Regions from separate parts of the Leifsonia sp. NPDC056824 genome, predicted to be linked through region 1. Evidence: predicted binding sites of a transcription regulator. Region 1 holds the regulator's gene; the other holds the start of a gene.
What was found. The regulator LexA, encoded in region 1, represses DNA repair genes until DNA is damaged. The targets are predictions, from matches to a motif close to TCGAACANNTGTTCGA.
Positions count from the first base shown of each region.

Region 2: the regulator LexA is predicted to act here: its motif matches at 1,580-1,595, upstream of uvrA (excinuclease ABC subunit UvrA).

Region 1 covers NZ_JBHUAV010000005.1:87,463-90,866, reverse strand. Annotated here, with positions in the region: gene ACFRFH_RS17410 (histidinol-phosphate transaminase) at 1-492, opposite strand, end outside; gene ACFRFH_RS17405 (LysM peptidoglycan-binding domain-containing protein) at 989-1,342, opposite strand; gene lexA (transcriptional repressor LexA) at 1,608-2,276, shown strand; gene ACFRFH_RS17395 (metallopeptidase family protein) at 2,348-2,698, opposite strand; gene metE (5-methyltetrahydropteroyltriglutamate--homocysteine S-methyltransferase) at 2,787-3,404, opposite strand, start outside.
Region 2 covers NZ_JBHUAV010000002.1:165,101-168,504, forward strand. Annotated here, with positions in the region: gene ACFRFH_RS10190 (DUF58 domain-containing protein) at 1-970, shown strand, start outside; gene ACFRFH_RS10195 (hypothetical protein) at 967-1,500, shown strand; gene uvrA (excinuclease ABC subunit UvrA) at 1,681-3,404, shown strand, end outside.

The DNA of each region.
Region 1 (3,404 bases):
CGGTGAGCAGAGGATGACGATGTCCGGATCGTTCTCCCGCACGGCGGCCGCGGCGGTCTCCGGCGACAGCTCGAAGTCCGCGTCGCGCCCGGCCGCGATCCAGCTCGTCCCGGTGCCGGAGGCCAGCAGCGGATACATGGAGTACGTGGGAGCGAACCCGAGGAGGCTGCGCCCCGGGCCGCCGAACGCCTGAAGGATGTGCTGCAGCACCTCGTTGGACCCGTTCGCCGCCCAGACCTGCTCGGCCCCGACCCCGTGCCCGAGGTAGCGCGCGAACGCTTCCCGCAGCTCCGTGAACTCGCGGTCCGGATAGCGGTTCACCCCTGTCACCGCGACGGCGACCCGCGCGACGATATCGGCGGCGACGTCCTCCGGAACCGGATGCGTGTTCTCGTTCACATTCAACGCGACGGGCACGACCTTCTGCGGCGCCCCGTACGGGGTGCGACCGCGCAGGTCATCACGGATCGGAAGATCGGAGAGGGAGGTCACCCCTCAATGCTAACCAGCGCCGCTGAACGCTCCCGCCGTATGACGCCCCGCGGCACCCCGCCACACCGCCGCCACGCGCCCGTCCCCGCAGAAAGGAGAACACCGCCAAATCTCCTGCCGAACCCCCAACCGCAGGAGATCCTCGGTCATGTCGCGCCATTTCTCCTTCGGACGGCGATGGCGAGGTTGTGGTGGTGGTGGTGGCGCGGTGCTGGCGGCAAGGTAGTGGTGGTGACGCAGCGCTGGCGGCGAAGCCGCACCATCCCGTGCCCGCCACTCTCGCTCACTCCGCAGAAAGGAGAACCCAACCAAATCTCCTGCCGAACCCCTCCTGCAGGAGTTCCCGGGGCATGTGGCGCCATTTCTCCTTCATCCGACGCCGACGAGGTGGCGGGGCGCCGGTGGCGAGGTAACACAGGAGACGACCCGGCACTTCCCACCATTTCTCCTTCGAGCGGGGGGTGGGGTGTTGGCGGCGGCGAGGCGCCGGCTCCCCTTACTTCCCGTCGTACTGCGTCGGAATCGCCAGCTGCTGCCCCGGCGTCACAACCGCCGACGACAGCCCATTGAGGTCCACCAGCTCCGCGATCACATCCCGCGGGTCCGCGTTCGGCGCGATCCGAGACGCCACCGACCACAGCGAGTCCCCCGACTGCACCGTCGCGTAGTGGAAGGTCACATGCGTCTGCTCCCCCGTGGCCGCCGCGCCTCCGCCGTTGAGCGCGAACACCATCGCCCCGATCACGATCGGCAGCGCGATGAGCATCGTCAGCACGACCCGTCCGCGCCGCGTGAGCCGCAGCCGGACACGTCCAGCGGCCTGCGCGCCACCCACTGCAACGTTGTTCATCCCAACGTTGTGCATAACCACTGCGCTCATGTCGTGACCTCCAAAGGCTCCGGTCGAAGCTCTGTTCCGAATATATCTTCGAATGTTCGAGACCGCAATCCTCGCTCGGCCGAAAAAACTGGCATGTATTTCGAGACACACTCGAACACATGTTTGTCGGGCAGCCGTACTGTGGATACAGTTTCGATTGTCTGGACGTAAGACAACCAGGCACCACCGACATTCGGTTCCCCCGGGTGACGGCGACGGTCACGAAGGGACGAGCGTGTCGAACGAGAACCAGGCTCCGCGCACGCGGCGCCGCAAGAACCTCAGCGAGAAGCAGCTCGCCATCCTCGACGTGATCCAGCGTTCCGTGAGCTCGCGAGGCTACCCGCCGAGCATGCGCGAGATCGGCGACGCCGTGGGCCTCTCCAGCCTCTCGTCCGTCACCCACCAGCTCAACCAGCTGGAGCTGAGCGGCTACCTGCGCCGCGACCCGAACCGGCCGCGCGCGCTGGAGATCCTCATCGACGTCCCGTCCGCGACTCCCGACTTCGAGAGCCAGACCCCGGTCGGTGACGCCGCGATGGTCCCGCTCGTCGGCCGCATCGCCGCCGGCGTCCCGATCACCGCCGAGCAGCAGGTGGAGGAGGTCTTCCCCCTTCCCCGCCAGCTCGTGGGCAACGGCGAGCTCTTCATGCTCAAGGTGGTCGGCGAGTCCATGATCGACGCCGCCATCTGCGACGGTGACTGGGTGGTCGTCCGCACCCAGAACACCGCGGAGAACGGCGACATCGTGGCGGCCATGCTCGACGAGGAGGCCACCGTCAAGGTGTTCCGCCAGCGTGACGGCCACACCTGGCTGCTCCCCCGCAACTCGAACTTCGAGCCGATCCTCGGCGACTACTCGACCATCCTCGGCAAGGTCGTCGCGGTCCTTCGCGCAGTCTGACCCGGGCGATTCGTGCCGAATGTCGCGTTAGCCACGGCCAGAGTCGACATTCGGCACGAATCGCACCGCGGTCAGGCCCAACCCAACTCCTGGAGGCGGGCGTCGTCGAGGCCGAAGTAGTGCCCGATTTCGTGCACGAGGGTGATCCGCACGCGGGCGCGGAGCTGCTCGACCGTCTCGCAGCTCGCCTCGAGGTTGTTGCGGAACAGCGTGATCCGGTCCGGGAGCTCCCCGAACCCGTAGACCCCGCGCCGCGTCAGCGGATGCCCGGTGTACAGCCCGTACAGCCGCGGCCGCGCGCCCGGCGGCTGGTCCTGGATGATGATCGCCACGTTCTCCAGCGGCCGCACCATGTCGTCCGGCAGGCCGTCGAAGACATCGTCGACGAGCGCCTCGAAATCCTCGTCCGGGATGCGCACCATGCGCTCATCATCGCCGAACCGACCGAGGCCGCGCTCCCCCGTCCGCGCAGAGCGGAACAGAACAGCGCGGCCTCGCCGGCAACAGAACTCAGGCCGTGACGGCCGCCCGCTCCCGCACGTCGCGCGTCGCCGCGAGGATGTTGCGCAGCGACGCCACCGTCTCGTCGTACCCGCGGGTCTTGAGCCCGCAGTCCGGGTTCACCCAGAGCTGACGACCCGGGATCGCGCTGAGCGCCGTCTCCAGCAGCTCGGTCACCTCGGCGACCGACGGCACGCGCGGCGAGTGGATGTCGTAGACGCCCGGCCCGATGCCGTGCTCGAAGCCGGAGCGCTGGATGTCGTGGACGACCTCCATCCGGCTGCGGGCGGCCTCGATGCTGGTCACGTCGGCGTCGAGGTTGCGGATGGCGTCGATGACCACGCCGAACTCCGAGTAGCAGAGGTGCGTGTGGATCTGCGTCGCGTCAGCGACCCCGGAGGTCGCCAGCCGGAACGAGCCCACCGACCAGTCCAGGTAGGCGCCCTGGTCGGCCTTCTTGAGCGGCAGCAACTCGCGCAGCGCCGGCTCGTCCACCTGCACGACGCGGATGCCCGCGGCCTCCAGGTCGCCGATCTCGTCGCGCAGCGCGAGGGCCACCTGCCGCGCGGTCTCGCCGAGCGGCTGGTCGTCGCGGACGAACGACCAGGCGAGGATCGTGACCGGCCC
Region 2 (3,404 bases), on a different contig from region 1:
CGCGGTGGTGACGCCGCGGGAGGCCGCCCGGCTGCGCTTCCGCATCGGCGTCTCGCACTCCGGCCCGCAACGGATCATGACGCTCGCCGCCCGCGGGATCGGGCCGGACGCCGCGTGGACCGGCGACCCCGGCCTCCCCGCCGTCGCGGAGCGCGTGGTGCGTCCTGCCTCGCAGCGGGTCCGCAGCCTCCCGCTGCCCGCGCGCCTGCTCGGCCTGACCGGCGGCCATGTGTCCGCGCGGCCGGGGGACGGCGGCGAGTTCCGGGACATCGACCGCTTCCGCCCGGGCGACCGGCTCCGCCGGATCGACTGGAAGGCGACCGCGCGCCTCGCGCAGCGTCCGGGCGAGCTGTACGTGCGGCGGACCACGGCGACCTCCGACGCGGCGGTGCAGCTCGTACTGGATGCGCGCGACGACGTCCCCGGCGCCGTCGCCGGCTGGGCGGCGCCCTACCAGCGGCCGGGAGCGACCTCCCTCGATGTGGCGCGGGAGGCTGCGGTCTCGCTGGCGGGCGCGTACGCCGCCGCGTCCGACCGGGTCGGGTTCGACGACCTCTCCGACGCCCGCCGGGCGCTGCCGCCGCGCGCGGGCGCCCGACACCTGCACCGGGTGCTGCGCGCGGTCGAGCTGACCACCCCGCACGGCTCGGCGACCGAGCGGGCGCGGGCGCCGCGGCTCGCGCAGGGAGCGGTCGTTTTCGTGATGTCCACGTTCCTGGACGACCAGGCCATGCGCCTGGCGCTGACCTGGCGCGCGGCGGGGCACCGGGTGGTGGCGGTCGACGTGCTGCCGCCCCGCGCCGTGGACGAGCTCCCGGCCAGGGAACGGCTGGCGCTGCGGATCGTGGACCTGGAGCGCAGGCTGCGCCTGGACCGGCTGCGGGCGGCGGGCGCGGAGCTGCTGGAGTGGGCGTCGCCGGAGCGCGACGCGATGCTGCGGCGGCTGGCGACGCCAGGGAGGCGGGGATGAGCGGGACGGGGGAGCAGACGGCCCCGGCGCCCGCCCCCGACCTCGGCCTCACCGTGCCTGCCTGGGCTCTCCGCGTCGCCTTCGCGGTCGTCGCCGTCCCGCTCGCGATCACCACCGCGCCCAGCGGCCCGTGGCCCGCCGTGGCCGTCCTGCTCACCGCGGTCGCCCTCGCCGTCCCGCGCTGGCGGGTGGCGTGGGTCCTCATCGCCGTACTCGCGTTCTCGACGCTCCTGGAGCCGGGCACCCTCACCCTCCGGGTCCTCGCAGTGATCGCCGCCGTCCATGTGCTGCATGTCCTCGCGGCGTGGATGCTCGTGCTGCCCGCGACCGCCCGCGTGAAGCCGACCGTGCTGCTGCCGTCGCTGCGGCGCCTGATCCTCATCCAGGTCCCGGTGCAGGCCGTGGCGATCGTGCTGCTGCTCGTCGGCCGGCCGTCCGCTGCGCCCTGGCTGGCGGTGGTGTCGGGCGGCGCGATCGTCGGACTGGTGGTCCTCCTGGCGGCGCTCCTGCTCGCCCGGCCGCGGGCGTGAACGCGGTGCGGAGTTGGAATGTCGGTGGTCCGGCGTACGCTCGCGCGTGGTCGCACATCCTCTGTCCGGGTTGCTAGAATCGAACAAAGCTTCGAACCCGCCGGCAGGGCCTCCGACGGGGGCGCCGCGCAGGTGCGCGGAGGGCGAACACGCGGGTGGGGCGACGTCGAATAGCGGAGAATGGAACGAGTGAGCACTCTGAGTAGCAGGAGTTCGGCAGGCAATCCGAGCAAGGTCGTGGGGTCGCACCTGAGCGTCCGCGGCGCGCGGGTGCACAACCTCCACAACATCGACCTCGAGATCCCGCGCGACTCCCTGGTCGTCTTCACCGGCCTGTCCGGCTCGGGCAAGTCGTCGCTCGCGTTCGACACGATCTTCGCCGAGGGACAGCGCCGCTACGTGGAGTCGCTCTCGGCGTACGCGCGGCAGTTCCTCGGCCAGGTCGACCGGCCGGACGTCGACTTCATCGAGGGCCTGAGCCCCGCGGTGTCGATCGACCAGAAGTCGACCAACCGCAACCCGCGGTCGACGGTCGGCACGATCACCGAGATCTATGACTACATGCGCCTGCTCTGGGCGCGCATCGGTGTCCCGCACTGCCCGGTCTGCGGCGAGAAGATCCAGCGCCAGACGGTGCAGCAGATCGCCGACCAGCTCATGGAGCTGGAAGCGGGCACCCGCTACATGGTGGTCAGCCCGGTCATTTCGCAGAAGAAGGGCGAGTTCGTCGACCTCTTCAAGGAGCTCGCCGCGAGCGGCTACTCGCGCGCGCTCGTGGACGGCGAGCAGATCCAGCTCAGCGAGCCGCCGACGCTCAAGAAGCAGGTCAAGCACGACATCTCCGTCGTGGTCGACCGCCTCGTGGCGGGTCCGGACATCCTCGGCCGCCTCACCGACTCGCTGGAGACCGCGCTGCGGCTCACCGACGGCCTGGTGCAGGTCAACTTCGTGGACCGCGAGGGCCCGGCGGCGTGGCAGTCGTTCAGCGAGAAGCTGTCCTGCCCCAACGGCCACCCCATCCAGCTCACCGAGATCGAGCCGCGCACTTTCTCGTTCAACGCCCCGTTCGGCGCCTGCCCGGAGTGCTCCGGCCTCGGCACGCGCATGTCGGTGGATGAGGACCTGCTGCTCGGCGACGACTCGCTCAGCATCGCCGAGGGCGTCATCGTCCCGTGGACGACGCAGGGCAAGGGCCTCTTCAACTACTACGAGAAGCTGCTCGACGGCCTCGCGCGCGACCTCGGCTTCTCGCTGAACACGCCGTGGAAGAAGCTCCCGCAGAATGTGCGGGAGGCCGTGCTGCGCGGCGACAACTTCGAGGTCAAGGTGCGGTGGAAGAACCGCTACGGCCGCGAGATGTCCTACACGTCCGGCTTCGAGGGCGTCGTGCCCTACATCGAGCGCCAGTACGCGCAGGCGGAGACCGACAGCCAGCGCGCCCGCTGGGCCGAGTACCTCCGCGAGGTGCCGTGCCCGGTCTGCCAGGGCAAGCGGCTGAAGCCCGAGGTGCTCTCGGTGCTGGTCCACGGCGCCTCCATCGCGGACGCGTCGCTCCTCAGCCTGTCCGACGCGCGCGCGTTCATGGAGAAGCTGCACCTCACCGAGCGCGAGCAGAAGATCGGCGCGCAGGTGCTGCGCGAGATCAAGATCCGGCTCGACTTCCTCATCCAGGTCGGCCTCAGCTACCTCGACCTCGCCCGGGCGGCGGCGACGCTGTCCGGCGGCGAGGCGCAGCGCATCCGCCTCGCGACCCAGATCGGCTCCGGCCTCACCGGCGTGCTCTACGTGCTGGACGAGCCGAGCATCGGCCTCCACCAGCGCGACAACCGGCGCCTGATCGACACCCTCGTCGCGCTGCGCGACCTCGGCAACACGCTGATCGTGGTCGAGCACGACGAGGACAC